Regions from separate parts of the Paenibacillus sp. J31P13 genome, predicted to be linked through region 2. Evidence: a T-box and tRNA genes for the amino acid it is inferred to sense, from the RefSeq annotation. Region 2 holds a T-box; the other holds one or more tRNA genes.
What was found. A T-box is a leader RNA that pairs with one kind of tRNA and senses whether it is charged. The one in region 2 lies ahead of AC0YOD_RS18995 (valine--tRNA ligase), so its partner is inferred to be a tRNA-Val.
Positions count from the first base shown of each region.

Region 1: it has a tRNA-Val gene. The T-box ahead of AC0YOD_RS18995 (valine--tRNA ligase) is inferred to sense a tRNA for this amino acid. The anticodon was not compared.

Region 1 covers NZ_JBWDNR010000001.1:516,632-532,857, reverse strand. The annotation lists gene AC0YOD_RS02170 ((Fe-S)-binding protein) at 203-1,579, opposite strand; gene AC0YOD_RS02165 (FAD-binding oxidoreductase) at 1,572-2,987, opposite strand; gene AC0YOD_RS02160 (FadR/GntR family transcriptional regulator) at 3,106-3,822, shown strand; gene AC0YOD_RS02155 (hypothetical protein) at 4,072-4,254, opposite strand; gene AC0YOD_RS02150 (S-layer homology domain-containing protein) at 4,373-5,992, opposite strand; gene AC0YOD_RS02145 (exosporium glycoprotein BclB-related protein) at 6,684-8,090, opposite strand; gene AC0YOD_RS02140 (CAP domain-containing protein) at 8,686-9,420, opposite strand; gene AC0YOD_RS02135 (ankyrin repeat domain-containing protein) at 9,724-10,443, opposite strand; tRNA gene AC0YOD_RS02130 (tRNA-Val) at 10,919-10,994, opposite strand; gene AC0YOD_RS02125 (protease complex subunit PrcB family protein) at 11,194-12,153, shown strand; gene AC0YOD_RS02120 (hypothetical protein) at 12,227-12,715, opposite strand; gene AC0YOD_RS02115 (MORN repeat-containing protein) at 12,859-13,395, opposite strand; gene AC0YOD_RS02110 (LysR family transcriptional regulator) at 13,541-14,422, opposite strand; gene AC0YOD_RS02105 (SDR family NAD(P)-dependent oxidoreductase) at 14,544-15,284, shown strand; gene AC0YOD_RS02100 (GNAT family N-acetyltransferase) at 15,455-15,877, opposite strand; gene AC0YOD_RS02095 (DJ-1/PfpI family protein) at 15,944-16,226, opposite strand, start outside.
Region 2 covers NZ_JBWDNR010000005.1:373,798-390,023, reverse strand. The annotation lists gene AC0YOD_RS19010 (SPOR domain-containing protein) at 1-396, opposite strand, end outside; gene murC (UDP-N-acetylmuramate--L-alanine ligase) at 2,023-3,417, opposite strand; gene AC0YOD_RS19000 (bifunctional folylpolyglutamate synthase/dihydrofolate synthase) at 3,425-4,810, opposite strand; gene AC0YOD_RS18995 (valine--tRNA ligase) at 4,842-7,484, opposite strand; T-box leader at 7,542-7,782, opposite strand; gene AC0YOD_RS18990 (LysM peptidoglycan-binding domain-containing protein) at 8,008-9,402, opposite strand; gene AC0YOD_RS18985 (RluA family pseudouridine synthase) at 9,493-10,497, opposite strand; gene hemL (glutamate-1-semialdehyde 2,1-aminomutase) at 10,512-11,813, opposite strand; gene hemB (porphobilinogen synthase) at 11,818-12,816, opposite strand; gene cobA (uroporphyrinogen-III C-methyltransferase) at 12,834-14,387, opposite strand; gene hemC (hydroxymethylbilane synthase) at 14,392-15,366, opposite strand; gene AC0YOD_RS18960 (precorrin-2 dehydrogenase/sirohydrochlorin ferrochelatase family protein) at 15,366-16,010, opposite strand; gene AC0YOD_RS18955 (cytochrome C assembly family protein) at 16,047-16,226, opposite strand, start outside.

The DNA of each region.
Region 1 (16,226 bases), on a different contig from region 2:
TATCTCGAAATACAAGATATTCATAAGAAACTTATGGTAATTTTTAGTTAGTCAAAGAATTTTTATTTTGGTTTTAAACTGTCATACTGAAATATAATTACGTAAATTATATCGACAAAAAAGCCGATATTATGAAGGTTTAGGAGCTGAATAACTCCAATTTTTCATAAATAGCGGCTTTTCCATTTCAATATCATATTAATTATTCACCTGATTTTATCAGACGCTCATGCAAGAAATCAACGATATGCATCGCTTCCATTTTATCCTTTGGCTTATACTTCTCAATGCCGAGCTTCATTTGCAGCAGACAGCCCGGGTTGCTGGTCAGCATATACCGAGCCTGCGTTTGATCAGCATGCTCCATCTTATGCTCCAGAAGCTGTCCAGCCATTTCTGGCTGCGTTACATTGTAAATGCCAGCAGAACCGCAACAGCGGTCTGCTTCCTTCATTTCAACGAATTGCACATTATCTATCCGCTTCATCAGCTGTCTTGGAGCACCGGAGCTCTTCATGGCATTACGAAGATGACAGGAGTCCTGATACGTAATCCGCAGAGGAAGGCTATCATTCTCAGACTTGTCTTGAGGTTCAGCGAATAAAGGAATTCGCCCCTTCTCCATAATGAGCTGACTAACGTCAATGACACGCGAAGCAAACCAGCTTGCATCCTCACGCCAAGTCTCATCTTCCCCAAGCAAATGATCATATTCTATGAGCAGCGCTCCGCATCCACCCGCATTCGAGACGATATAGTCAACGCCTGCGGCCTTGAAAGCAGCTATATTTGTCTTCGCTAATTCTCTAGCAGCATCCATTTCTCCGCTATGAGCGTGGAGTGCACCACAGCAAACCTGTGTCTCTGGAATGAATACCTCAAAGCCAGCTTCTGATAATAATTTAACAGTATTTACATTCGTTCCGGCGAACATAACATCCATAATACAACCTCTGAACAAGGCCGCTCTAGCGATTGGTGCTCCTTTAGCTGGGTAGAACGTGCCTAATTGCTCAATGACTCCGCGACCAGTAGCTTCTGGTAAAATGCTTTCCATCTCGCGCATATGCTTCGGAAAAAGACGCATCGCGCCTGTTCCTCTAGCAATTCGCTGCAAGCCGGACTTTTGATAGAGTGCAAGAGAGCGTCCAAGAAGCTTCAAGCGGCTGCGTTGCGGGAAGACGCCTTTAAAAAATAAGTTTCGCAAGCCAGTAACAGGCAAACTATGCTCAGCATGATCCTCAATAGCGTCTCGCGCTTGTTCAATGAGCTGTCCGTATTTCACATCAGCTGGACAGACCGGTTCACATGCTCTGCAGCCTAAGCAATGATTCATTTGATCCTTAAACATTTGATCAGGGTCCATCAATCCATCCGCAACGGCTTTCATAAGTGCAATACGTCCGCGCGGCGATTCAGGCTCTAATCCAGTCTCACGGAAAGTTGGACAAGCCGGCAGACAAAATCCACAGCGCATGCAGTTCGTCAATTGCTCATAATCCAACTTCTTAAGCAGCGTTCGCGACAACGGATTGCTATGCTCGATATTGGGCTTATTCATAACGTCACTGTTAGCCATGCTGAAGTACCACCCTTTTTTTCGTTTCTTTTGCAAAGATTTTACCTGGGTTCAATATATGATCGGGATCAAAGGCAGCTTTGATTCCTCTCATGACCTCCATTCCCGCTTCACCGACTTTCCACTCCAAATAAGGGGCCTTCACAATGCCGACGCCATGCTCACCGGTAATCGTGCCGCCTAGTTCAATTGCAGCTTCGAAAATATCAGCAAATGCAAGCTCTACCCGATGAATCTCCTCTGCATCTCTAGCATCGGTTGTCGCTGTCGGGTGAAGATTTCCATCCCCTGCATGGCCAAACGTAGCAATTGTGACATTATGTTTGCGAGCGATTTCATTAATGCGCAGCACCATATCCGCTATTTTGGAACGAGGAACGGTTGCATCCTCTAAAATCGTAGTAGGACGCAGACGCGCCAAAGCGGTAAACGCACTTCTACGCGCAGTCAATAATTTCTCTGCTTCCTCTCGGTTTGCTGCCACTTCGACGCGATCAGCCAGCTCTTGGATGCAAATTTCTCTAATACGTTCAATATCTCGTTCAACTGCTTCAGGATCACCATCCTGCTCGATCAGAAGAATCGCTTCCATATCCCGCGGCAAGCCCAACTTGGCAAAATCATCCACGACCCGAATCGTTGGATTATCCATAAACTCCAGCGTAGCTGGTATAATTTTGGATTCAATAATCTTTGATACGGTTCTCGCCGCACCATACAAGTCCTTGTACATGGCAAGCATAGTCTTCTTCGCTTTCGGAGGAGGAATAAGCTTAAGGGTTGCTTCCGTAATAATAGCCAGCGTCCCCTCTGATCCTACAAGAAGCTTCGTTAGATCATAGCCAGCCACGTCCTTCATCAGCTTGCCTCCAGTGCGAAGAATGCTTCCATTTGGCAGAACCGCTTCAAGGCCAATCACATAATCTTTGGTTGTTCCATATTTTAGACCGCGAAGCCCACCAGAGCATTCTGCGATGTTCCCGCCAATCGTAGAAATACGCATGCTGCTCGGATCGGGCGGATAGAACAATCCAAGCTCTTCGATATGAGCGGTAAACTCGGCTGTAATCATTCCCGTTTGGACTGTCGCTGTTAAATTCTCCAAGTCAACTTCTATAATCGCATTCATGCGATGCATAACCATGACTACCCCGCCCTGCGCAGGAACGGTGCCTCCACATAGGTTTGAACCAGAGCCCCTTGTCACAAGCGGAATTTTCTCTTGAGTCAGCACCTTCATAATTTCGGATATCTGCGCTGTAGATGCCGGGTAAATAACGCCGTCCGGCAAAGCCTGCAGCATAGGGGTACCATCATAAGAGTGCGAGACTAACGCCTCCATATCATCCCGATAATACTTTTCTCCGACAATCAATCGAAGAAGGCTAACAACGTGCGGACTCAACATTATTATTTTCATCCCCTTTTAAATACTAATCAGGTCATCTGATGACTTTACGTTGATTATAACTTATGATTAAAGTAGAGTATAGTATATAAATCAAAGTTTTTTGGGAGGCGCTGCTGTGCAGCCTATTAAAGTAGAGACTGAGAAAGGTTATGAAATCGTAACTCGGCTAATTCTTGGTCAAATTGAACAAGGCCAGCTTGTACCAGGACAAAAATTACCCTCTGTCGTCGATCTTTCGATCTCATTTGGTGTAGGACGATCTACCATACGGGAAGCGCTAAGCGCTTTGAAAGCGATGGGTTGGGTAGATATCCGTCATGGGGGCGGTACATTTGTAAGAAAGGTTCTTCCAACTGATTCGCAGCATGATACGGGAGATCCCTTCGTAGGAGCAGAGTCGGTAAGAGAAATACTGGAGGTTAGAAAAGTGCTGGAGACCGGTACTGCCGCACTTGCTGCCGAAAGACGAACCGATGACGATTTGAATAAATTACAAGCTATTTTGGGGAAAATGGAACAAGCAATGAATAATGACGATACTTATGAAGGCGAACGGGCTGATGTAGAGTTTCATAGCGCCATTGCTGCAGCATCCCATAACTCGCTTCTCATACAGTTAATGGATTCCTTATCTCAACGTTTGACCGAAACAATTGGTAAGACAAGAGAACTATGGTTCTTTGAGGATAAATCGTCAGCCTCACGGCTGCTCGAGGAGCATCTTCATATTTATGAAGCGATTTCTAATCGAAACCGTACAAGTGCTGTAGAACGAATCGAAGCACATCTCACTAAAGTTGAAAATGTCCTCAATAAATCATCTCATAAATAAGCGACGCAGCATTCTTTTCACTAAAAATCGACCGCTCATCTTCTGAGAGTAGCGGTCGATAGTCGCCAATCCGAAATTAAAATCCACATCATTCACCCTCAAATCGCTTTATCGGTATTTAAATAATCGTAATAAAAGATGTAATAAGAGCGCAACCCTTACCACCGACTACATGTACGATAGTTAAAGGGTCACGCTCAGTTCATATATAAGTATAGGATCTGCATGAATCCATATTGAAAGCACCTACTATTTCTTTTTGCGGTGTAATATTGATACTTCGGGTAAAATATTATCCGTTTGTGACTTTTCATTTCTTCCTTTCAAAATAGCCCAAAGTGCAACGCCATCCGCTACAATTACAAGAACTGCAGCGATTAAAGCAAGATCGTCTGCACTCAAACCATCCCCTTGGTTTCCGTTTCCAGACATAGGCGACTACCCCTTACATTAAACATGGTATGTATTAGCCTATGCGACTACCAAATATTTGATTGGGCGTTTGACAATATTTGCCCATGCCAAACCATTTCAATCCATATATTAGCTGTTAGAACGAATAGTTCAAATACTTATCTGCATTGCGAAGACTAGACCAAGAATCTGCACTTTCGCCGCCCTGATACCAGTAAGCAAAGCCAGCAATTCCATGCTGAAAGCCCGATTTATATTTTGCAGTCAGCGAACGCCCCTCTTCAAGCCACATACGATGCTGCAACCCGTCCTTCTGATAACTCGCTGTATATTGGTCTAAATAATCGTTCCAAACTGGTTTAATGAAGTGAGCAGCCATCAGCTTATTTTGTTCAATTAACGAAATATCTTTAGCGGATGCAGCGGACCCGTCTCCATTCAAGGTCCAATCTCTATTATAAAAAGGCAAAGCCAAAATGATCTTCTCGTTCGAAACCACTTCTATCAGCCTATCCAACGCTTTCTCGACAAATGGCAATGAGGCTACTGATCCTGCAACAGAACCCCCGCCCCAATGTTCATCGTAGCCCATCATCAATAGATAATCCGCTTGCATACCTAGCCTGGCATAATCGAATACATCCGTCCAATCCGTCCCTAGATCAGGTGAGACATTGACGATCAGCTTTGCATCTAATTTATCCAGCTTTTTGCCCAAATCGGTAATGAAAGTCGTGAAAAGGGTACGATCTACGGGGGCCATATTTTCAAAATCGATATTAAGACCATCTAGTTCATACTTTTGAACATACAGTGTTAAGTTATTGACGAGATTATTTCTAGAGAGCGTGTTAGATAAGACACGATGCGTCACCTCTTGATCGCTTCGATTGCCGACCATTGCCCATACTTTCCTTCCATATGTATGCGCCCATGTCACAAGCGAAGGTACCGTGACATCTGTCACCATGCCATTATCCCCCAGAAAATACCATCTCGGTGATAAAGTATTCACTTCAGAGTTAATGACGGATTGACGATATTCCGACGTTGTCTGATTATATTGCCAGCCTAAGTGAATAGGATCCGCCGTTCCCTTTCCTGTTTCTAACTCATATACCCAATTCTTGTTTTGCATAACACGATACAAAAGCATGGCAATCTCTTGTCTTTTAATAGCTGTATTCGGATGAAAATTCCCCTTCTCATCGCCCTTCATTAATCCAAGCTCTTGCATGGCCGCAACCGAAGTTACTGCCCAGTTCGAAATGGAGCTTCTATCATTAAATTGGAGCGTAATCCCTAGTCCCTTATTCATTTGTTGAAACGCCCGAGTCAACAAAACAGCAGCTTCCTGTCTCGTTATGGGAGATGAAGGAGAGAAGGTGCTGGCACTTGTTCCGCCAACTAACTGAAGCTGAACGGCTGCCTGAATCCATCCATAATACCAATCGGTTTGAGCAATATCTCGAAAAGAAGATATCGGGCTCGCGACAGGTTCTAGACCGAGCATACGACCAAGAACCGTAACAAATTCTGCTCGAGTCATTGACTTATTCGGTGAGAATTGCGTTTTCGTCGTTCCCGTTAATATATTTTTTTCATACAAAGATATGATTTCATTTTTCGCATAGCTGCTAGATATATCTTGAAATGGTGATCCCGCTGCCACTTGAGCTGAAACAGTAACAGGCTGCAATAGAACGAGACTGCCAAAACATATACATGCCATTAGCGCTGCATTTAATCGAGTCATAATCGATTTCAAAATAGATTCCTACTCTCTTATAAGAACATGAATCTACCCAGCTTATCAAACTATGATCTAGCATTCATTGTAAAAATATTGGATAGAATGGATGTTCAGGCACTTTAATCGTTCCTTCTGCCATTCCGATTAACTGAAAACTATTTTTGCTCTCCATCTAGCTTCGCCAACTCAAATCGTTTTGTTTATTGATTTACACAACTATGTGTGATAGTTTTTTACATATATTCCTATTTGATGATTGGATTGCGGGTGATCTTTCGTGTATGTATCAGACAACTCTTGGATCGGTTTTATTCATTTTCTTTTCTCATTATTTGATACTTTTCTATCAAAATATTTGTTCCTCGCACTCTTTTATGCACTACTGGGCATTGTTTTTATCTTTGTTTTCTTTAAAAAGCGTATGTTTGGAGACGCTTCTCCTAAGGTGAATGATGCTAAGCCTGCAACATTTCAACTACTCAAAGTAATGGAGAAGGTTCTAATTTGGGGCGTAATTGGCTTTATTGTCATTCAACTGATTAGAATTTATTTCATATAGTGATTCTTTTAAAATCCTAATGATCAATGTAAATAAAACAAACGGCAGACTAAGGGAAGTTCCTCGATCTGCCGTTTTGCATTGTTTCTATTAAATATTATTCAAATTATAAGATATGAAATGATAAACCATACATTATGAGATTGCTACACCCGCACTAGCGTAGCCTATCAAAGTACTAACTAAACCTCCGGCATCTGTTGCTGAGAAAACCAGTAACAAACGTGTTTCCGCAGTTACAGGAATATTCAAACCGCTATTAATTCCTGAACTCATCCCACCTACAGTAATAATGCTAGTGATAGTTGGAGAAAGTGTCACTTCAGCACCTGGTATTGGTGAAAAAATATTACTTGTTGCCGTAGAACTAAATAATCGTGCTACAACAGTTACAGTAGAACCTAAAAGTACCACTGAAGCTGTATTGCTAAAGGTAGCAGATATAGAAGTAATGGTAGCATTACGAGGAACTGAGAATGCAAAATTAAGAAGTCCGCCTCCTGCAATACTTGTAAGATTGATATTCCCTCCCACTAAAGCAATACCTGGAAGAGCTGTACCAAAACCTACTAGGCTTGTTAAACCTACCAATCCACCTAATACGGTGGTCATCTCAATTGGAACCCCTGAAGCATAAGGAATTATTGCACCTATTCCTGCTACTCCTGTTGCTCCCGCTGCTCCGGTTGCTCCTGCTGCTCCTGTTGCTCCCGCCGCTCCTGTTGCTCCTGCTGCTCCTGTTGCTCCCGCTGCTCCTGCTGCTCCTGTTGCTCCCGCCGCTCCGGTTGCTCCTGCTGCTCCTGTTGCTCCCGCTGCTCCGGTTGCTCCTGCTGCTCCGGTTGCTCCCGCTGCTCCGGTTGCTCCCGCTGCTCCTGTTGCTCCTGCTGCTCCTGTTGCTCCCGCTGCTCCTGTTGCTCCCGCTGCTCCGGTTGCTCCGTCTGCTCCTGTTGCTCCCGCTGCTCCTGTTGCTCCCGCTGCTCCTGTTGCTCCTGCTGCTCCTGTTGCTCCTGCTGCTCCGGTTGCTCCTGCTGCTCCTGTTGCTCCTGCTGCTCCGGTTGCTCCTGCTGCTCCTGTTGCTCCCGCTGCTCCTGTTGCTCCCGCTGCTCCTGTTGCTCCCGCTGCTCCTGTTGCTCCCGCTGCTCCTGTTGCTCCCGCTGTTCCGGTTGCTCCTGCTGCTCCTGTTGCTCCCGCTACTCCTGCTGGTCCCTGTGCTCCCACCGGTCCCTGTACTCCTGCTGGTCCCTGTGCTCCTACTGGTCCTTGTAATCCTGTTGCTCCTGTCGCTCCTGTTGCTCCCGCTACTCCCGCTGGTCCTTGTGCTCCTGTTTCTCCTGTAGCACCACCAGCTGGACCTGGCGCTCCTGTTGCTCCTGTTAGTCCAACAGCACCTTGAGGACCTCGAAATCCTTCTGGACCCTGATATCCTTCTGGGCCTCGATATCCTTCTGGACCTCGAGGTCCTTGTGGACCTTCAGGCCCTTGAGGACCTTGATGACCTTCAGGCCCTCTGCATCCATGACGTCCCCGCGGAACATTAACCAAAACTTTCTGAGTAATTTTCTTCTTAACAACAATGATACCATTTCCATGTTTTCTTCTCTTTGAACAGCTACTTGCAGTTGTTTTTCTTATACAACGTTTCTTGTGATTATTTGAGTGACTCAGTGAAAGCACCTCCTTATTATTTGCCTTATACTATGTTTGTACTCTATCTATTGATTGGGGCGGTATCTCCTCTAGTCATTAACTTTCCACTAATTTTGCGGAAATGTGTGTTTGGTATTCATATAAAAGCCTTCTGAATTGAAAGTAAGAATACTTGGATTTATTTGTAACTAGTGAAAAAAACTACACGTTAAGGATAGTCTTGTGATGATCGCAGAGAGATCCATGATTTTCACTTTGAAATTTTAATCGAACATTATGTATGAATAGATACTGATTAAACGGAAGAATTGATAAGCTTAGTAAACAAACCGGAGGATAGTGTGGAAGAATCAAAGAAATAAATTTCTATTACTAGTTAATCTAGAGGACATTTAAGTTAAAAAGCCCCGCATCTGCGGGGCTAGGGTATTGTTCTATTTGGCTTCCTCACTAAATTTATCACTTCGACGTGATGTACTATTTCAAGTACTTAACCAATGAATTCTTGAACCCATTCTCCGTTGTAATAAGCAATCCCAATTTGGGTAAAACTATCTTTTAAAATATTAGCTTTATGCCCAGGACTGTTCATCCAATCATTCATAACTTGCGTCGGGCTGTTTTGGCCTTTTGCGATATTCTCACCCGCTGAGCTGTATTGGATCCCGAACTCCTTCATCATATCGAATGGAGAACCGTGTTTCGGTGAATTATGATCAAAATAATTATTGTCGTACATATCCTTTGCTTTAACCATCGCCATTTTTGATAATTCGCTATTCATACTAAGGGATTTCAACCCCACTTTGGATCTTTCTTGATTTACCAAATCTAATACTTGCTGTTCAAACTGGGATTGGGACGTTTTTGTTGTCTCATCCGTTGTTGTTTTTGCCGGTGCTTGATTCATTGGATTTTTTACCGATGTTTGATCGCCATTTAACCAATCAAACCAATTTGAAGAAGATGAATCGGGTACTTGTTTCATCGAAATAGGTGATTTCCCATCCCTCGATGTAATTGATGAAGCTTGGGTCATATTAGATTTCGGTGCTGTGTTATGAGCTTTAGTCGTTTTAGTCTCAATACGTGTTTGATGAGGTGTCACTTGCTTTTGCGTCACGTTACGTGTTTGATGAGGTGTCACTTGCTTTTGATTCACGTTGTTATTAGCTGTACATCCAGTTATCAATAAAAGTCCTGCTAAAACAATAATTCTAAACATTAAACCCATCCCCCTCGATTGACGTTATCGAGTTTAAGATTCACTATTAGGTCATCATTTATTCTTCAATTTTCGTTCTTTGAATGTCCATAAATTGCGATCCACTCTTCAACGCCAGAAGCGACAGCTTTTCCTATGGCAAGTCAGATTTGCTTTTTATAAAAATTAGGTTAATAGTTAACTTAAGCTCCTGACCATTAAGCTTTAATGTAATTTGCAACAATACGGAGAACCAGTGCTAATTTTCCGATTTAATCCAATAAAATAGCAAAAGCACCCCCACATTAGGGGTGCTTTTTAGAGTTAGGCTTTCTCTACAGAAAGAAGCGCAATATAATACGCACTATTCGGTACTGCTAAATCAATTGGATATTTACCAGCATTGTTTTTGTATTGTTTTTTTACTCCCAATTCATTAATCAGTTCGCCGAAATAAAAATTACTATCCGCGATAATAGCAGTGTGTAAGGCTGTTTCACCTTTTTTGTTTTTCAATTGAGGATCAACCTTACCGTCTTTTAGAACCTTGTAAACATCAACATTATTTTCCTTAATGGCCAATTGCAACAAAGAATCTCCTGATTCCTCATCTTGACTGTTCACACTGACCTCTTTAGCGCCTATAGCTACTTTCAGTTTATTAGCATTCATCTGTCCATCAATACTAATTATCGCTTTTAGATTCTTTACGTATTTTACCGTAGTTTCTTGATCATCTTTTCCATCGGTGTTCCCATTATTTGCAGGATTAGTTGAAGTAGATTTCTTACTCAAACTGATCTGTGTATCTGTTAACCCCGTTACAGAGTAGCCCAAACCATCAGCGACAGTTCTTACTGGCAAGTATGTCCGACCATTCACTAGTAATGGCTTGTCAGTTAGAGCAAGTTGTTTTCCATCTACCGTAATTTTAACGTTCATTATTTTTGCAACAAGGTCAGTGTTGGCAGCTACAGCAACAGTTGAAACACTTAATGCTAGACCGAAAACCGCCCCAGCTATAAATGTAGGTAATTTTTTCATTGGTTAATCCTCCTATATAATAAAGTAGCAAACATCACTTTTCATTATAACGGAATATTTATCCAAGTGCATGTTTAATTTAAAACCATATAGTGAAGCGTTGAATTCTATAGGAGTATTGGATGTATTCGATAAAAAAACCAGATTCTTGGGCTTTTAGACGATTTGGGAATGATTCTGATACCAGTGACAGCCAACTATCTTTTATCCGGGATCGTGGTTTAATCACTTTGATTATAGGAGTTATTTTTATCTTAGGTGGAATACTCAACATTATTAATTGATGGAATTCCCAAGTCTTTGCCTACAACTTCATGGATTGCTATTCTTGCTCCGCTTGTTGTAGTCTTTGGACTAATTATCATTATGAAAAAATATGCTTTCGGGGATATGTTCTTTGATAGCGGCACCATAGTTATTTCTGAAGAAAATAAAAAGAACCCTTGCTGGACAAGGATTCTGTGTGTTTAAGTTATGGTGATCTGAACAGGGTTCGAACCTGTGACCCCTACCCTGTCAAGATAGTGCTCTCCCAGCTGAGCTACCAGATCATATTAGCGACAATTAATAATATATCAGGATTCAAAGGTGAAGTCAACGGTTTTTTCAGCTTTTTATTGGGTTATTTTACATATCGACGTTTTGGCTATACTAATAAAGAAGGGTCATATCAAATCATAAAGATGCAACAATTTACCTTATCCTCACGTCAATGTAAGTGCTGCAGCAAAAATACTAAGGGGTGATTTTATGAGAAAGCGATCTTTTCTAATACTGACTCTAGTCGCTATGATGCTTCTGACACTAAGCCAGACCGCATGGGCATTTAAGGATGTCAAAAATGACGCTAACGAACAAAAAATAATTGAGCTTCAAAAGCAAGGAATTTTAAAAGGCGGTAATAAAGATGAGAAATTCAATCCAAACGGTAAGTTGACTTATGCGGAAGGCATATCAATCATTGTCAAAGGCATGGGGCTTAATATTGACAACATTCGTTTCATTAAAAAACCGGAAGCTACTGATTACTTCCCGAATCTTAAAAATAATGCCTGGTATTCAGAAGCTTTCATCATAGCAAGCATCAACGGTCTTGATATTCCAAAGTCTGTTAAAGCTAATGACACGATGACTCGTGAGCAATTTGCCCACCACCTTTTTAAAGGCATTATCAAAAATGGCGATTATGCCTTTACTGAAATTTACATGATGCTTAAAGATGAAGGAGAAGTTAATAAGACCTACATGGATAGTATCCAAAAGCTGCTTATTAGCAAAATCGTAACCATTGATAAATCCAACAAGTTTTATCCTAAACAAGCTATTACACGCAGCATTGCAGCAGGCTGGTTATATGACGCTATCACCTTTGTAAAGGAGACTAAACCAATCGAAAACCTGCCTGAACAACCAAATCTGACATATAACTTAACCGTTACTCCAGTAAATGCAGAAGTGAACAAGGTTACTATAAGCGCACAAGTACCGCATCCTGGTTATGGAATCCGTATCTCCTCTATCGGTTTTGAAGGTAAAGAAGCTATCCTATACGTCGAAGCTATTTTGCCTGATCCAGACAAGATGTACCCGCAAGTGATTACCGATGTTCAAGTATCCACTTACGTTGATGCAGCTTACAAACCAGTTCTTCCTACATCAGCTAATTCGAGCACATCTAGTTCATCCAATCTAAAGATCATCACCGAATAAAGGAATAAGGCTTCTCTGCTTGTCTGATCCATTGATCTGACAGCAGAGAAGCCTTTTTTCAGTGCGATATTTCTTATTGCTCTTCATCAAACCAATTATAGAAGTTGTTGTTAATAAATTGTGCAACCAGCATATAGGGTGCCATTTCTTCAACATTCAAGTCTTCCTTGCCTCTAATTTGAAAATAAAGCCACAAAGCGATCGTATCCGTAAATGTAATCGGATCATAATCGGTTCTGCTCATTAAATCCGCGATTAAACCCATACAATCTTCGAAGGCTGCCTCGCCATCCAAATCAAACTCATTAATTTTTATTTTGAAATACGTATAGAGAATAGGATATTCTTTGTTTCGTACTAGGGACTTACTGAATAAGGAAGTTGAAAAGGCAGCAACTAAAATACCAAGCTTCCATCTTCTTTCTTGCTCGCTAATCGTGTGATCCTGCTTAAATCGTTCTATAAGATCACTATATAGATTCTCTTTTAAAACGTCGACTTGTGCAAAAAGCAATCTTGATTTTTCCTTAAATAAAGATTCTTCTTTATGATTTGAGAACAAATGATATCCCCCTTCAAAGCTGGAACTGTTATGAAGTCTATTATATCACAGGTCGATTGCATTTTATAAAACCGCTAACGGCAGCATTATTGCAAAAAAAGAAGAAGGAGAAGCTCCCTCTTCTTTTTTATATGTATGGATTATTATGTGCCAAATACCTGATCATCGGTCCGCTGATCATTCGTATCTACCGAAAAAAGATAATTTCCAGAGCTATGTCTTTTTCCATGAATCCAATATCCCTCATACGTTGTATTGTCTGACATCTCCTTCATAATGCCATGTCCATGCATCTGGTCATTCCGCCAATCTCCTCTATACTCCCAGCCGCTCGCATAGCGACGATAATAGCCTTTACCATGTCGTAAACCGCACACCCATGATCCTTCATAGCGATCCCCACCAGCTAGATCGAATGTTCCTTCGCCATGAAAAACACCATTCAACCATTTCCCGCTATAGCTGTAACGCTTGAATTTATCCGTCAATTTCCCAGTACCTTGAGGCATTCCCTCATGCCACTTCCCAACATACTGCAGTCCGTTATTGAAAATCACAACGCCATAGCCATGGGGTTTACCGAGCTCTTGCTCTCCTGTATATACATAACCATTCGATTGGTTCATTCCTTTAAATACATCTCTTATGCACGTTATAGCTTGATTGAAAACTTCTGTCATTAGGCACCATCCTTATTTATAATAAATAAGAGTATATGGCAATCCGTCTAAACATTCTGTCACAAGGTGTTGTCGTTTAATATTTTTTATTAGACAAAAAACTACGTTCTAAAAAAAAGAAAGTTAGGACGCTATCAAAACCAACCTAATCTTCATAAAGCACATGTGCAAGATGTTGATACAGCTTTGCGCTTGCTTGCTTCAAAGGGTAATCGGAAGCTTTGCATAACAAGCCTAAAGTCATATCTATGCTCCTGTTCATCTTGCGTATTGTTGTTCCTGCTATTTCCGGCTTCAAAGCAATCTTTGGTACGAGCGCAATGCCTAATCCACTTTCAACATAAAATTTCAAAGCCGTCATACTCCCAATCTCCATCGTATCGAGCGAAATAATGCCAGCTTCCTGCAAAACCATCTCCAATTTCTTTCGATACGGACACGCTGCTGCTGTGATAAGGAGTCGATGAGCCTGTAAATCATGAGCTTCAATGACCGTTTTTTGAGCAAGTGGATGATCCGAAGGCATCAAAAGTACAAACTCTTCTTTAAATAACGGTTCAAAGTATAGCACTGAACCGAGATTAGGCGTCGAACATAAAGCCAAATCAATTTCCCCATTCAGAAGCTTTTCACTCAAAGCAGGGGTGCTTGCAATATCTAACGAGATTTGAATGCTTGGGTATTGAGCGATGAAACGTTTTAAAATTTCTGGCAAGCGATAGCTTGCATTTGGCTCCGTCACCCCCAAACGAACACTCCCCGCTTCTCCTAACTCCATATCCGACAAGCTTCGTTGCAGTTGATCCATTCGTTGTACGATATCTAAGCTTTGTTCATAAAACAGTCTTCCCGCTTCTGTTAATTGAATTTGTTTGCCGCGTGCAAGGAGTTGAACGCCCAAATCTGCTTCAAGCTTCTGTATTTGCATCGTTACGGTCGATTGCGCGTAATTCATTTCTTCTGCAGCTCGATTAAAACTCCCATATTTCACAATCAAATGGAATGTTTTCAATGTTTTTTTATCCACATTTATACCTCTTTTTAAACCATTCATTTTTTTGAATTGAATCATCATTTAATTCAATTATACAAATCCTTTTTTGAGAAGTAAAATTTAACTATCATATCTTTCATTAAGGAGCTACCCTATGAACTTGAAAAACAAAGTGGCCATTGTTACTGGCGGAGGTACTGGAATTGGAAGAGCAACATGTCTCGCTCTTTCCCGTAGAGGTGTAAAGGTAGTGGTGAACTATTCACGTTCCACATTCGAGGCAGAAGAAACGGTTGAAATGATTAATAAAGAAGGCGGTCAGGCTTTCATCTATAAAGCAGATGTTTCTATAGATAACGAAGTAAGATTGATGTCCGATGAAGTGGTTCAGTGTTTTGGAGCGATTGATTTACTCGTAAATAATGCCAGTATAACCTATCATATTCCGATTGATGATTTAGAAAGTGTGACAGAGGAATCCTGGGATAATCTATTCAATGTAAATGTCAAAGGAATGTTTAACTGCGCGCGAGCTGTCGCTCCATACATGAAGTCAAACAAACAAGGAGCTATTGTAAATATAGGCAGTATAGCCGGTCAAACTGGTCTGGGCTCCTCTCTCCCTTATGCAGTATCCAAAGCTGCTGTTCACGGACTAACGAAATCATTAGCACGCGCATTAGCTCCGGCTATTAGAGTCAACTGTATCGTACCCGGAGCGGTCGCGACAAGATGGTGGACCGGCAGAGAAGAACAGATGAATAAGCTAGCCCCTCAACTTTTGCTTCAGCGCATTTCAACACCAGAGGATGTAGCTCAATTAATTTGCGTAGCGCTAGAGCAAGAAGCGATGACAGGTCAAATTATTACAGTAGACAGCGGTCAAACGCTTTAATACCATTGAATAGCTCTAAACAATCAATGGAAGCCTCCGTTTCAACATCCTCTTTCTCGCATATCATTACAAAATAATGAGCAGCTATTGCGAAGACACCTCTTCACAAGCTGCTCATTTTTGCTACAGAATCATTAGTCCCAAACAAACTGCTTAAAGTAATTGTAATCTTACACAGTTTTAATAAAAGTAACACGATCAAAGTCAGTAATAAAAAAGTCTTTCTCATATTCGATTTGATCAAAGCCTAATTGCTCATAGAAAATCAGAGTCGCCTTATTCTCAGCATGACCAAGTGTATACAGGATCACCTTTTTCTCACCGAGCTCTTTCATTTTTTCGCAGATACTTTGGATCAATGCCCTCCCTATACCTTGCCTCTTAATTTCCTTCTTAACGACTACTCCAACAATTTCATATAGCTTTAAATCCAAATTAAATAGGAAGCCTGCATGGCCTAAAATACTTCCATCTTCTGTGACCATTACAAAATAACCGCTATTCTCAGTGCTTTTATTTGATAAATAAGCATTCCAGCGCTCTGGATATTGGTTGATGATGAATGCAGGAAACTGAAGGCTATGCTCTCTCATTATCCCCATAACAAATGGTTGATCTTTTCTTTCTAATGATCGGATCAACATAACGAACGCACCTTCTTATTTATAGTATGGATAATCCATCATATCTTGAACTTGCTTAACGCCATCCGCATGAGTAAGCGATTCGACAACGAATAACCCAAGGTCAATCGACGCCGAAACGCCTCCTCCAGTAAAAACATTTCCATCACGGACAAAACGCTCTTTGACTACCTCAGCACAATAAGGTGTTAGGAGGTCGAACGCGGATCGATTCGTCGTTGCCCTTCTCTCCTTCAAAAAGCCAGCTGCGCCCAATATTAAGGCACCTGTACATACGGATACCTTGTATTCAACATTT
Region 2 (16,226 bases):
GATTTGAATAAGCGGACTTCTCTTCTTGTTAGAATTGGAAGGGATAGAATAAGGCTCCTCTACTGCAGTTGTTTCCTTTGGAAGGGAATCATTTGTTTTGATGGTGTCTGTTTTGACGGTGTCTGTATTCCGAATAAGCTGCTCTAAAGCACCTATATCTTCTTGAAATGGACTATTCCATGGGTTTACATCACTTATAATGTTCTGTTCTTTAACCGGATAAAGAGGAATCACATTTTGTTTTGCGGCATTATTAGAGGTGTTACTATTATCTTTTGCATGAGAATCAGCTGTATTCCAATCAATTTCCTGCTGATTATCAGAAGTAGGCTTGTTTTCAGGAATGGACTGTCCTTTTCGGTCAAAACGATAAGTAATTCGATTTTTTTGGTTCATATCAATCTCTCCTTGTCCCATTCTTCTAGTCTTAATCTATGAGACATTTAAGAGATTTAGACCGGGTTGCCCTAAGAGGGCTTGCTACCAAACCTTCAAAGGCTTCTCGTTAAACCTTTAAAGGCTTTTCGTATCAAACCTTTAAAGGCTTTTCGAACCCACCCAAACCCTCCCTTCCTAGGGAGGGCTCCAAGGGTTGCACCCTCTGGACTCCCACAATTGGACTAACGTTGAAGTTAGACGCGGGGTTTAAGCAGCCTTTTGCTAGGGACCGCTGCATCCCTGCGGGATTACGCTTAACGGTTGTAAACTAGTTACCAAACCTTCAAAGGCTTTTCGAACCCACCCAAACCCTCCCTTCCTAGGGAGGGCTCCAAGGGTTGCACCCTCTGGACTCCCACAATTGGACTAACGTTGAAGTTAGACGCAGGGTTTAAGCAGCCTTTTGCTGGGGATCGCTGCATCCCTGTGGGATTACGCTTAACGTTTGTATATTAGTTACCAATCCTTCAAAGGCTTTTCGAACCCACCCATACCCTCCCTTCCTAGGGAGGGCTCCAAGGGTTGCACCCTCTGGACTCCCACAATTGGACTAACGTTGAAGTTAAACGCAGGGTTTAAGCAGCCTTTTGCAAGGGACCGCTGCATCCCTGCGGGATTACGCTTAACGTTTATATATTAGTTACCAAACCTTCAAAGGCTTTTCGAACCCACCTAAACCCTCCCTTCCTAAGGAAGGCACCAAAGGTTGCACCCTCTGGACTCCCACAGTTGGACTAACTTTGAAGTTAGACGTAGGGTTTAAGCAGCCTTTTGCTAGGGATCGCTGCAACACTGTGGGATTACGCTTAACGTTTGTATATTAGTTACCAAACCTTCAAAGGCTTTTCGAACCCACCCATACCCTCCCTTCCAAGAGGGGGCTCCAAGGGTTGCACCCTCTGGACTCCCACAATTGGACTAACGTTGAAGTTAGACGCGGGGTTTAAGCAGCCTTTTGCTAGGGACCGCTGCATCCCTTCGGGATTACGCTTAACGTTTATATATTAGTTACTGGGCGCATGAGAGTAGGTGGGGGTTGCCGGTGGCGGTGACGGTTGGCGGATGGTGGTTGGCGGTTGATGTTTGTTGTTATGAGTGGTTGGGATTAAAGTATTAAGGTTAGTTTTATGGAATTACTGTTTTGTGTACATTGTGGTTGGTTAGTTGGTTAGTTGGTTATAGGTAGCTGGGGACATTATTAGTTTCATTTTTTGAAGATAAATCCTTAGAACGAGGCGGATGTTCAGGTTTAGTTTCATTGTTTGGAGTTAATTGGTCATTTTTATGGGGAGCGTTCTGTATTCTTCACTGTTAGTTTCATAAATTGAATCTGCGTTAGTTTAGGAACCCCATTAGAGTCGTTTAGTTTCATAATGTGAAGTTATTTGAACTTGTAGCACGTAGCACTTTTCACTCTGCTCTCTGCTCTCTGCTCTCTGCTCTCTGCTCTCTGCACTTATCTTCAGGACAGAATAATACCAATCTCATCCATTCCTCCTCAATCCAATCAAACAAAATGCCCGACGATTCCATGTGGGAATCATCGGGCATTTTGGTATTACGGATTTCGGGTATTTCTTTATTTTATTGATTTGACTTTAAGGATTTGGCGAGTGAATCGGCTACTTTCCAAATGTCGCCTGCGCCCATTGTGATCACGAGATCGCCTGGTGCTACATGCTCGGTCAAGTAGGCCAGCACTTCTTCCTTAGTCGGAATATACGTCGTATTGGTGTTGCTGTTATTTTTGATTAGCTCCACCAATTTGCCGGAGTTGATTCCTTCTATTTGCAGCTCGCCTGCGGGCGAATAGATATCGGTTATAATAACCTCATCCGCCTCTGGAAATGCACGACTGAACTGGTCAAATAAGAAAAATGTGCGTGTATAGCGCTGCGGCTGGAATACCGCAATAATGCGTTTTCCTGTCGCTTTGGCAGCACTAATCGTCGCTTTGATTTCCGTTGGGTGATGAGCATAATCATCAATAACTAAAATATCATTGATTTCACCAAGCACTTGGAACCGACGCTTAGCTCCTCTAAACAGCTTAATCGCATCTTGAATCTTTTCAATGGATAAGCCGGACTCTAGACAAGTAATGACTGTAGCCATAGCGTTATACACATTATGAAGGCCTGGAACCGAAAGCTCCAGTTCACCTAACAATGAGCCTTTATACGTCATGGTGAAGGATACTTTGCGGTCACCAAGCACAATATTCTCTGCTTTATAATCCGCATCGCCATCAATTCCGTACGTAACAAGCTGTGACAAATCGATATTTCCTTTGTACACTTGTGGAATCAGCTCGCGAACCGTCTCATCATCCGCGCACACAATCGCTTTCCCGCCCGCTTTTACCTGTTGTAGAAATTGCACATATGCTGCTTTAAGCTTGCCGAAATCGCCGTCATAATTTTCGAGATGGTCCGGTTCAATATTCGTAACAATAGCAAGCGTTGGATGGTAATGAAGGAAAGAACCATCGCTTTCATCTGCTTCTGCTACGACATACTCACCTTTCCCCGCTTTTGCATTTGTTCCTACATTAACAATTTCTCCACCGATAATGTAAGTGGGATCTGCATCGCAGGATTCCATGACAAGAGCAATCATTGAAGAGGTCGTTGTTTTGCCATGAGCACCAGCAACCGCGATTCCTTTGCCATTATTCATTAGCCTAGCCAGCATTTGCGAGCGATGAAGTACAGGAATGTTAAGCTCCTCAGCTGCCTTACGCTCAACATTATCCTTAGATAGTGCCGTAGAGTAAACAACCAAATCGGCACCCTTCACATGCTCTGGCTGATGACCAATGAAAATACTAGCTCCATTAGCTGCAAGCTTCTCTGTTAATTCTTGACGAGCGACATCGGACCCCGTTACTTTATAGCCCATTTCCAGCATTACGCGGGCAATGGCACTCATTCCGTAACCGCCGATTCCGATGAAATGAACGTGTTCTGCCGTATTCAAAGACGGTTCACCAACCTTTTTCAGAATCCGAGTTATACAAAATACGAGAGCGAACATCCGCTATCAAATATAGCGTTCCTGTCACAACTCCAAGATCCGTATCCCCGGTTAACTGTTGTAGTTTTTTTAACGCTGTATGCCAATCCTGCTCCACTATCAGCTCGAAAGAATACTCATCAGGCTGCTGCTGACGCATTTCCCGTACCAAATCAGCCATAGCGTTTGCTTCTTTTTTCATCCGAAAATCAGGCTCGGTCACAATTAGCGTATCCACTATTGGTAGTATATGCTTGAGCACATCCTGATGATTCTTATTCTCCAGCATACCCATCATTAGATGTAAACGATCATACTTGTATGTGTTTTTAAGCGCAGCCACTAATGTTTCCGCACCTTCTGGGTTATGGGCGCCATCCAGTAGAATACGTGGTGTTTGCGAGACCATTTCCAGTCTGCCAGGCCATGCTGCAAGCCGAAGTCCCTCTTCCAAAGCTTCATCTTCAACTACAAGAGCATTGTATTGACGAAGCACCTCAAGCGTCATGACGGCAACAGCCGCATTCGTGCGCTGATGTGCACCGTTTAACGTAATCGTTAACGGCTCGATAGTGCGAAACAAGTTATCAAAACGGAAGCTTTGTTCATCCTCGCGAACTGATAATTCTGTTTCATGGAACTGCTCGCCTAGCAAATAAAGCGAGCTTTTCTTGTCCGCAGCCGTTTGTTTAATAACCTCAACCGCTTCGGGCTGTGTTACTCCGCTTACTACCGGAATGCCAGCCTTAATAATACCAGCTTTCTCGCTTGCAACGGCAGCAATCGTATTTCCAAGACGATCCATATGATCATGTCCGATATTCGTAATAACCGATACAACGGGATGAATGATATTCGTTACATCAAGACGCCCGCCAAGCCCTGTCTCCCAAACCACATAATCGGGATAGGTAACCGTCGCATAAAATAGTATCGCCAGCGCTGTTGATACTTCAAACATCGTTGGTGATCCCAAATCTGTTGCAGCTACTTCATCCACATATGGCTTAAGCTCATTTGCAAGCTTCAGCAGTGTCTCTTCTTCAATATCAGCACCGTTATATTGAAAGCGATTCGTAAATTTCGTAATGTATGGTGAGGTAAACGTTCCTACATCATAACCGCTGCGAAGCAGCACGCTTGTTAGAAACGCACAAGTAGAGCCTTTTCCATTCGTGCCTGCAACATGAATAAACTTCAGTCTGCGATGAGGATTGTTCATAAGCTCCATCAGCTTTTCCATACGTTCAAGTCCTGGGCGAATGCCAAATGGGATAAGCCCCGTAATCCAATCAACCGCTTCTGCGTAAGAATGCAGCGGCTCAAGTGGCCGCTGCTCTATTGTTTGATCCGTCATTCTTATCGATCCTTCTTCCGTTTTCTCTATGCTAGCCGCGCAATTCCGCAATTCTAGCAAGAACTTTATCACGTTTATCAGCGTAGTCATTCATTTTGCTGCGTTCCTCTTCAATAACCTTGGCAGGTGCCTTTGCAACGAAGCCTTGATTGCTAAGCTTCTTCTCTACACGCTCAACCTCTGTGTTTAGATGTTGATGCTCCTTCTCCAAACGCATAATTTCCTGTGCGATATCGATAAGGCCAGCAAGCGGCAAGTATAGATCCGCTCCTGTTACGATTGCTGTCATTGCTTTTTCAGGAGCGCTGATATGCATCCCCGTTTCTAGAAGTGAGGTTCCACAGAAACGTTTGATGAACTCTTCATTTCGTGACAAAATGGCTGCTTCTGCTTCACTAGAAGGCTTAATAAGCAATTCGATTTTTTTGCTCATCGGCACATTCACTTCAGCACGGATATTACGAACGGAGCGAATAATCTCCATTAGCAATTCCATTTCCTTAACCGCTTTAGGCGCTTCTAGAGCGGTATCGTATACCGGCCATGCAGCAAGTGTAACGGTATCGCCTTCATGCGGCAAATGCTGCCAAATTTCTTCACTGATATACGGCATGAATGGATGAATAAGACGCTGCGTCCGGTCAAGCACATAAGCCAGTACCGATTGTGTCGCTTTCTTCGCTGCTTCATCTGTACCATAAAGGCTAAGCTTCGCGAATTCAATGTACCAATCACAAAGATCATCCCAGATGAAGTTATAGAGTACACGTCCCGTTTCACCAAATTCATAGCCGTCTATTAGACGAGTTACATCGCGAACGGTCTCATTCAAACGATGCAAAATCCAGCGGTCAGCTGTGCCCAGCTCAACGTTGATATTAACATCTTTGGCTTCAACGCCTTCGAGATTCATAAGAGCGAAACGCGACGCATTCCATATTTTATTGGCAAAGTTACGAGCTTGCTCAACCTTCTCCCAGCGGAAACGCAAATCTTGCCCTGGCGTGCTGCTCGTCGAAATCATATAACGCATGGCATCCGCGCCGTATTTCTCGATAACTTCAAGCGGATCAACACCGTTACCTAATGACTTAGACATTTTCTGTCCTTCTGAATCACGAACAAGCCCATGCATAAGCACATCTTTAAACGGAGGCTCTTCCGTAAATTCTAGCGCCGTAAAGATCATGCGCGCAACCCAGAAGTAAATAATGTCATAACCCGTAACGAGTACATCCGTTGGATAGTAGCGTTTCAAATCCTCAGTCTGATCCGGCCAGCCAAGTGTAGAGAATGGCCATAGCGCAGAGCTGAACCAAGTATCGAGCACGTCATTATCTTGATGAAGATTATCCCCTGTCATATCCTCACGAGAAATATGCATTTCACCAGTAGCATCGTCATACCACGCTGGAATACGATGACCCCACCATAGCTGCCTGGAGATACACCAATCATGAACATTTTCAATCCAGTTCAAATACGTTTTCTCAAAGCGCTCCGGCACAAAATTAACGCCTTTGCCTGCTTTCTGTGCGGCAATCGCAGCTTCGGCAAGCGGCTTCATGGCTACAAACCATTGCGTTGACAAGTAAGGCTCAACAATAGCACCGCTTCGCTCACTATGACCAACCTGATGTACATGGTCTTCAATGCGAATGCAAACACCCTGCTCTTGCAAATCCTTCACCAGCTGCTTGCGGCAATCAGCGCGATCAAGTCCTTGGTATGGACCTGCTTCAGCGTTCATCGTTCCCGTCTCATCCATGACGATGATTTGAGGAAGATTATGTCTTTGTCCTACTTCAAAGTCATTCGGATCATGAGCCGGTGTTATTTTCACAGCGCCTGATCCAAATTCCTTCTCCACATACTCATCAGCAATAATCGGAATCTCACGTCCAACAACCGGCAAAACAATCATTTTTCCGATCAAGTGACTATAGCGTTCATCCTCAGGATGAACAGCTACTGCGGAATCTCCCAGCATCGTTTCCGGACGAGTTGTCGCTACCGTAATGGAACCAGATCCATCCTTAAGCTGATATTGCAAATGATAGAGATGACCGTTAATTTCCTTATGCTCAACTTCAATATCCGAGAGTGCAGTACGTGCTGCTGGATCCCAGTTAATTATTTTTTTACCGCGATAAATGAGCCCTTTCTCGTAAAGACGAACGAACACCTCGCGTACAGCTTTAGACATACCTTCATCTAATGTGAAACGCTCCCTTGAATAATCCAAAGAGAGGCCCATTTTGGCCCATTGCTGGCGGATTGTATTCGCATATTCATCCTTCCACTCCCAAACCTTCTCAAGGAATGCTTCACGCCCAAGATCATAACGAGTAATCCCCTGCTCGCGCAGCTTCTGCTCAACCTTCGTTTGTGTTGCAATACCAGCGTGATCCGAACCCGGAAGCCAAAGCGCATCAAAGCCTTGCATCCGTTTTGTACGAATCAAAATATCCTGCAGCGTAAAATCAAGCGCATGCCCGATATGCAGCATGCCCGTTACATTCGGCGGCGGAATAACAATTGTATACGGCTTTGCTTCTGGGCGTTTTCCTGCCTCAAAATATTTGCCCTGCATCCAGTAATCGTACCATTTCTGCTCAGCTGCCTTAGGATCATAAGTCGTCGGCATTGCCGTTGTCGTTTGATTTTCTGACATGATTTCCATCCTCCATAGATCGATCTACAAAAACAAAAAAAACCTATCGCCCTTATCATAAAGGACGAAAGGTTTAGCTTCCGTGGTACCACCTTTGTTCCATGCGAAAAGCATTCGCATGACACTCAAACAGATAACGGCTGCGGCCGGCCTAAATTGGGCGGAGCACAGGTTGCTCCTACTTGGTTCAGGCAACTCCGGGGCGACTCGTAGCAGTCACATCCTGCAGAACCTCTCAGCGTAACGGTTCCACTCTCTGAAGGCTTCGCTGCGTACTATTCCCCTTCAACGTCGTTAAAACACATATATGCTTAATCATACAATTGTTGCACGGCTTAGTCAACCTAAGTTGCATGCTCTAATAAGCATTATGGTCAGTATTTTCCATCATTATCCTTAATAATGGAAATGACTGTGTGTTTCATACAACTGTAAAGCTAAAATCCCTGCTTATAAAAAAAGATCCCAAAGCCAACGAGGCTTTAGGACCTTTTCCAATAACAATAATGAAGCTGGTTTGCTTCTATGGAATATAAAGCAATTGACCTTCAGATACAGTTGATTCCTGCAAGCGGTTATGAGATATGATCTCTCTTGGATTTAAGCTGTAGCGTAAGGCAATGAGATCAAGCGTCTCGTCTCTTTGCACGATGCACATCCTAATTTTCTTAAATTCATTATCCTCGGACCGTTTTCCAAGAAAAAGATTTTTCCACTCAATCTCATCACCCGATGCTTGTACTCGCGCTTCCTCGGCTGCAAGCTGCTGGGCTATAACGACATCCTCCGCTGCTTGACGGGCAGCTTGCTCTCTCCTACTCGTCTGCAGCAGTGTTTGTATACCCACATTTGGTGCTGGCGTTCCGCTCTGTTCAGGCTGCTTGCTGGCAATCGCAATCCGAGGCTCTTGCTTCTCCACTACAGGTTCTTTTACCTGCAACCGTTCCTGCTCCTGTTCAAAGCTTTGACTCAGCTCTGCTTCTTGCAGCTGCGCTGCTTGCCTTTCCTGCTCTTGTCTCTCAAACGCAGCTCCATCCACTTCACTATCATCAGCCTGAGAGCTGAAAGATTCGGTCTGCACGGGTGATATATCGCCAAAGGAGCTGGATAACCACCCTTCATTGCTTGTTTGTTGTGAAGCTATTGTGATTTCACGGTCTGCCTCTTGAACGGCTTCCTCTTCTGGGAACTCAGCTTGCTCGATTTCCTCTTCAGTCGCCTCTTCTTCATTGTTTCGACCTGAATTTGAAGCAAACAAATTTGATGAGGACCAGCCAATTTCCGGTGATGCTGATGAAATCTTGACAATCGCCTCTGATTCATCCGACGGTTCCGGTTCTTGCTGATAAGAAAGCTCGGCTTCCTCTTCCTCAGCAATGTATAATTCCTCCGGTATGTAAGATTGTTCATTGTAGACGGTTTGTCTGTTGATTTCCTCTGCTTCTTCTGCTTCTTCTGCATCTTCTGAACCTTCAGCATCCTCATTCATTTCACGTTGATGCACCACAGTGAATGGTTCCTCGCGCCATGCCTCCTCCTGTTCTAGGACGGGTTGAGCCGAAATACCACGCAAGGACAAGACACCTGTTACGTTTAATGTACGAGATGATAATAAATCAACATCAAAATTATCGATTTCAATCGAAATATCGTCCAACCGAGTAATTCGATTCATAGGCAGCGTAATTTCGACGGGAATCCAGTGCTCCAGCGTAAGCGGTGCTTCTAAATCATTTTGACTTCTATATACTCCGCTTAAGAGCAGTTGCCCTTTCAGCACAGCATGATCTCCTTGATCGATGACTTGAATACGCGGAACTAGCTCAATCTCCTCCAACTCGTCGATTGCCGCAACATCATCGGGCAAATGGACGCGTTCATACACATCAAAGCGTAATCCGTTCGTTTGATCCGACACGTCTAAGTCCTCCCTTCTCATACTGAATGCTTGGGCTAACATTTACATTCACTACTTATCTATATGGCTGGAAGGGCAGGAGCATGACTATCAATTTGATCGGATATTAGCGTTTTGTGCAAGCTTTATCAACCAATCCGGCCATGGTGCTGAAGCTTCGATCATTTCATTCGTCCAAGGGTGGGGAAAAAGCAGTTTTTCACCATGCAGCGCTTGATGCGGAAGCAGACGAGAATCTCCTCCATACAAGGCATCACCAACGAGAGGATGTCCGATATGACTCATATGCACACGTATTTGATGGGTTCGTCCTGTCTCTAGCTTTACTCGAAGAAAAGTGAAGGCTGAACCTACTTCTACAACCTCATAATGGGTAACAGCCTGCTCGCCGCTCTCCGTTACACGACGCCTTGAACGATGATGCCTATCTTTACCAATGGGCAGATTAACCGTTCCTGAGGACTTCATACCTTTGCCATGTACGACAGCTATATAATGTCTATCAATATTTTTAAATCGCATAGCCTCATCAAGCTTCCACTGAGCCAAATCGTTTTTGGCGTATAAAACAGGACCTGACGTATCATCATCCAGCCTATGGATATGTCGAACCGTTAAGGGATCGCCAATCTGAAGCTGATGTCTTGCAGCAGCTTCATCCAAAGTCCCAAGCTCCCCAGGGACTGATTCATGGACAGGCATCCCTGCGGGCTTAAAGAAGACGATGCAAAAATCATCCTCATACAGCACCTGAGGTGCCTCTAGCTTAGAGGGTATCAGCGCCTTGCGATACAGAGGATCCTTCTGCGGATCTACTGCTGGGAAAGCTAGTAATCGAAGAGTATCATCCTCGAGCTGAATGCCTCCAATTGAAAACAACCGATTGATCCATTTCTGCGGAAATAAAGAACGGGCCAGCAGCCACTGCCGCACAAGATGCGGATGACTGCCAGCCCGCGGCTGAGCAAGCTCCGGCGTATGAGCCGAAGCTTTTTCCGTATAAGGATCAATGGCTTTTGTATGGGACGAGAGAGCAAGACTTGACCATACTAGCTCAAGCCACTGCCCGTTCCGCTTTACTCCACCATTTATCATAACTAACAACCTTCCTACAAACGACTGAACGCTATATCATGCGCCGCTATTGTTGCTTCAATATCTTCATCCGTATGGACAGCTGAGACGAACATTCCTTCAAACTGTGAAGGCGCTATACTCACACCCAAATCAAGCATGGATGCAAAATAAGCCTTAAATCGCTCAAGATCCGATGTTTTTGCTGTCTCGAAGTTAATGACATACGTATCGGTGAAAAATGGGCAAACCATGGACCCAACACGGTTAATCGTGTTTGCAATGCCATGCTTGCGAGCATTTGCTTCAAAACCAAGCTGCAATTTAGTCGCTTGACGCTCCAATCCCTCATAAACCTGAGGTGTAAGCAGCTTCAAGGTTGTGTAACCCGCTACCATCGCAAGCGGATTGCCTGACAACGTGCCTGCTTGATAGATTGGACCGCTAGGTGCAATCTGCTCCATCAGCTCTCTCTTGCCGCCGTAAGCACCTACAGGTAAGCCTCCACCGATCACTTTACCAAAGCAAGTCAGATCTGGTGTTACGCCGTACAGACCCTGTGCACAGTTGTAACCAACGCGGAAGCCCGTCATGACCTCATCGAAAATAAGAATGGTTCCGTATTTCGTTGTGATGTCGCGCAGCCCTTGAAGAAAACCTGGCAATGGAGGCACAACGCCCATATTGCCTGCAATCGGCTCTACGATAACACATGCGATCTCTTCGCCAAATTTTTCAAATGCTAGCTTTACGGATTCGATATCATTGTAAGGCACAGTCAGCGTATGAGCAGCTACATGCTCTGGCACACCCGGACTGTCAGGCAAGCCAAGCGTGGCCACCCCTGATCCCGCTTTGATGAGCAAGCTGTCTGCATGTCCATGATAAGAACCTTCAAATTTTAAAATTTTGTTCCGTTTCGTATATCCGCGCGCCAAACGAAGTGCGCTCATCGTTGCTTCCGTACCGGAATTAACCATTCTTACGATATCAACAGAAGGGACACGCTCAACTACGAGCTCCGCCATTAATGTCTCCAGCTCGGTTGGAGCGCCAAAGCTTGTTCCCTTCTCTGCTGTCCGTTTGATCGCATCAATGACTTCAGGATGAGCATGGCCCATGATAAGCGGACCCCAAGAAGCAATATAATCAATATAGCTGTTGCCATCAATATCATAGATGCGACTGCCAATACCATGATCCATATATACGGGATTCAATCCAACTGATTTGAAAGCACGAACTGGACTGTTCACTCCGCCAGGCATTACTTTTTTGGCTCTCGCAAATGCCTCTACTGACCGTTCATCATTTCTAAGGGTAGACTTTTCACTCATTGGTTTACTCCTCTCCTTTGATCCAGCGAGCTGCATCCTTGGCATGGTACGTTATAATCAAATCTGCTCCGGCGCGCTTCATTCCAGTCAACGTTTCGAGCACGATATCACGCTCATTAATCCAGCCGTTCGCAGCTGCAGCCTTCACCATGGAGTATTCTGCACTCACGTTATAAGCGGCAACGGGCAAATTATATTTATCCTTAAGCAATCTTAAAATATCCAAATACGCTAGAGCCGGCTTTACCATAAGCATGTCAGCGCCTTCTGCGATATCTGATTCTGCTTCGCGAAGCGCTTCGCGAACGTTAGCAGGATCCATTTGATACGTCTTCCGGTCACCGAACTGAGGCGCTGAATGCGCTGCGTCACGGAATGGGCCATAGTAGGCCGAAGCGAATTTTACAGAATAGGACAAAATAGCAATATCGCTGTATCCAGCATCATCCAAACCTTGGCGGATAGCGAGTACGAAGCCATCCATCATATTGGATGGAGCGATAATATCTGCGCCGGCTTCCGCTTGAGAAACAGCCGTTTGCACTAACAAATCCAATGAGGAATCATTATCAATTTCAGCTGCTCCTGTCTCTTCATGCACATGAACGACTCCGCAATGGCCATGGTCCGTAAATTGACATAAGCAGGTATCTGCAATGACAACAAGCTCAGGAGCCCATTTTTTAATAGCTCTGATGGCTTGCTGCACAATGCCATTGGAATCGAAAGCAGAAGTTCCGATAGCATCCTTAGACTCAGGCAAGCCAAATACGAGAACGGACTGAATGCCTAATGCGACTACCTCACGGATTTCTTCTTCCAGCAAATCCATTGATAAATGATAAATTCCCGGCATGGAAGGAATCTCTTCCTTAACATTTTGACCATAGGTAACAAAGATCGGATAAATTAAATCATTTACACTCAAAACCGTTTCTCTTACTAGACTCCGAAGTGCTGCTGATCGGCGTAATCTACGATTTCTAACTGTTGGAAATTGCATGAAAATCTCTTCCTTCCTTACGATACATGGTTATTTGTTTGCTGAAATTGGACGAGTGATAGCAGTAAAGCATCCAGTGTAGAGTCCTCAGGTTCAATGCTTACAGATAAGCCAGCATCTCTTACAGTCTTAGACGTTAGCGGACCGATACTGGCGATAGGTATATCAGAGAGCAGCTCGACTGGATTTGCGATCCCTCTCCGTCTTAATACCTCAAGCAGATTCGTTACAGTAGATGAACTCGTAAATGTGATCATGTGAATTTCTTTCTCCCGCAGCCACTCCAGTGCAAATTCATCCTGATCCTCGGCTAGTACGGTTTCATAAACATCTATTTCAATAGGTATAAGTCCCTTGGCTTTCAGTTCACGCGGCAGCACTTCACGAGCTAGATCACCACGCGGCAGCAGTACACGTTCACCCTGTATGAGCTCGCTATCGAGCTTCTCCAGCAATCCCTCTGCGTGGAACTTAAGGGGAAGCTCTTCTATAGTCAAACCGCGCTGTATAAGCGCCTCTGCTGTCTTCGGACCCACAGCTGCAATTTTTGCGGAGTGAAATCTTCTAATATCAATTCCAAATTTACGCAGCCAGCGAAAAAAGTAATCTACGCCATTTACGCTTGTAAAAATGATCCATTGATAGGCTTCTGCTTCCTCAAGCTGCACTCGAAGATTTTCGACAGCCGCTGCCTCAGAAGGCTCCCTCGTTTCAATAACAGGGAATTCGCAAGGCTCGCCTCCAAGCGCTTCGATCTGGTCTGCTAGCTCGCTTGCCTGCGCTCTTGCGCGTGTAACAAGTATTCTTACACCAAAGAGCGGCTTGCGCTCATACCATTGCAGCTTCTCCCTCTGCAGGACAACTTCGCCTACAACGATAACGGCAGGCGGCTGAAAATTCGCTGCCTTAACGATTGCTTCAATTGTCTCAAGTGTGCCAACAATCGTCCGCTGCTCAACCCTTGTTCCCCAGCGGATTAACGCTACAGGTGTCTGAGGCGGCTTGCCATGTTTGATTAGCTGGTCCGCAATATAGCCAATTTTGGCCACACCCATTAAAAAAATAAGTGTACCCGTCGCATTCGTTACTTTATCCCAGTGAATAGAGCGATCAAGCTTGTCCGGACTTTCATGGCCGGTAATAATGGATAAGGAAGAGGCTAAGTCTCGGTGAGTAACCGGAATCCCTGCATAGGCCGGTACAGCGATTGCTGACGTTATGCCAGGTATGATTTCAAATTCAATGCCATTATCATACAAGAGCTCTGCTTCTTCACCAACTCGTCCAAAAATAGTTGGATCACCGCCTTTAAGACGGGTTACAGTCTTGCCCTCCAAAGCCAAATCTACAAGAAGCTGATTAATCTCCTCTTGCTTCATGGTGTGGCGATCAGGCAGCTTGCCCACGTAGATTTTCTCAGTACCCGGCTTAACATACCTTAGCAATCTAGGACTAGCTAACCGATCATATACAACCACATCGCATAGCTTTAAGCATTCCAGACCTCGCACGGTAATCAGCTTGGGATCACCGGGTCCTGCACCTACTAAGTATACTTTCCCCTTATCCAAGTGGTTAGCCCCCAATTTCCGCTAGAATACGATCCGCTCCGCGTGCAATCAGAGCATCCGCAACGTCACGTCCAAGCTGCTCAGGATCCGTTCCTTGCATCATTTCCTTCAGCAATACTGCTCCATCAGGAGAGCCAACCATACCAGTCATAATGAGCTGGCGCTCTTTATTTCCTGAAACTTCCTTCTCGTCCCCTAATACGCAGTACGCACCAATCGGAACCTGGCAGCCGCCATTTAGAGCACCTAGGAAGCTTCGTTCTGCACGTACAGTAAGAGCTGTATCCGTATCATTGAATAATGCAAGCAGCTCCCGAATCCCCTCATCACTCTCGCGGCACTCAATACCAAGCGCACCTTGACCGACAGCAGGCAAACATACATCTACCGGAATAAGTGCGGATATCCGATCTTCCCAGCCCATACGAGTAAGCCCTGCCGCTGCAAGTACAACCGCATCAAAGCCCTCTGTCTCAAGCTTGCGAATGCGTGAATCGATGTTGCCCCTTATCGACTCAAGCTTAAGATCAGGTCTTGCATGCTTGATTTGGCAAGAACGACGCAAGCTGCTTGTTCCAACGCGTGCGCCAAGCGGTAGATCTCCCAAGCTTCCCCCATCGCGCGTGACTAAGCAATCTCTAGGATCAACACGTTTGGGAATCGCGCCGTTTATTAAACCTTCCGGCAGTACAAAAGGCATATCCTTCATACTGTGTACAGCCATATCAATATCGCCATCAACCAGTGCTTGTTCGATTTCTTTTACAAACAGCCCTTTTCCGCCTACTTTTGACAATGTAACATCAAGGATACGATCACCCTTTGTTACGATCTTTTTCACTTCAAACGTATAATCAAAGCCATGCTTCTCACTGATGCGTTTCAATTCATCAATCACTTGTCCCGTTTGCGTTAATGCCAATGCGCTTTGTCTTGTTCCTACTACGATTACTCGTTGCCCATTATTTGTTGCCGCCATTATGCACGCCCCCTATGTATACGATGCTGCAGGCTTTGAAGCCATTCATCGATATCAAAATTAGTTCGAGTCAGCTCTTCGGACTCTTCTGCCGCCAGCCTCAACACCAATTGCCGTTCTTCATCATCCAACATGCTTGCCATTACAAGCTGACGTAGTTTTCGCAGACGTGCCGTTATTTCCTCATAGCGATGTGGATATTGTGCTTCGAGCTCCTGCTTAATCCGCTTAGACAACGCTGGACTTGCTCCGGATGCCGTAACCGCAAGCAGCAAGTCACCTCTTCGTACGACAGAAGGCGATATAAAGCTGCTCCTGTCCATCTCATCTGCGGTATTAACCAATGTGCCAAATCGCTCTGCATGACTTGCAATTGCTTCATTGACCAACTTGTCATCCGTAGCCGCGAAAATCAACCATGCGTCGCGTGCATCCTCTTCCATGTACTCACGTCGCTCTATGCTAATCTTTCCTTGCGCTTCAAGTTGAACCATCTTCGGAGTAACGGAAGGACTTATCACTAATACGTTATTCGCCCCTGCATCCAATAGGCCAAGCAGCTTGCGTTCTGCAATTTTTCCTCCACCAATTATGACACAAGCTTTGTCACGAATCTGTAAAATAATCGGATAATAGCCATTCATACGATCGGCTCCTCTGCAAATTGCCTTGTGCGTCCTTTAGTGAAAGGAAGAATAGTAATTAGATAATAAATTTAATATCAGCATACCAAAGGAAAAGATGTAGAGCCTAGCAATTTGCATGCCAGGACGTCGCAGCATGGCCCGCTGGTAGATATAGATGATGTACATAATTAAGGTCGCAAAGGAAGTAAGCACTTTCCAATCCAGCAGCAATGA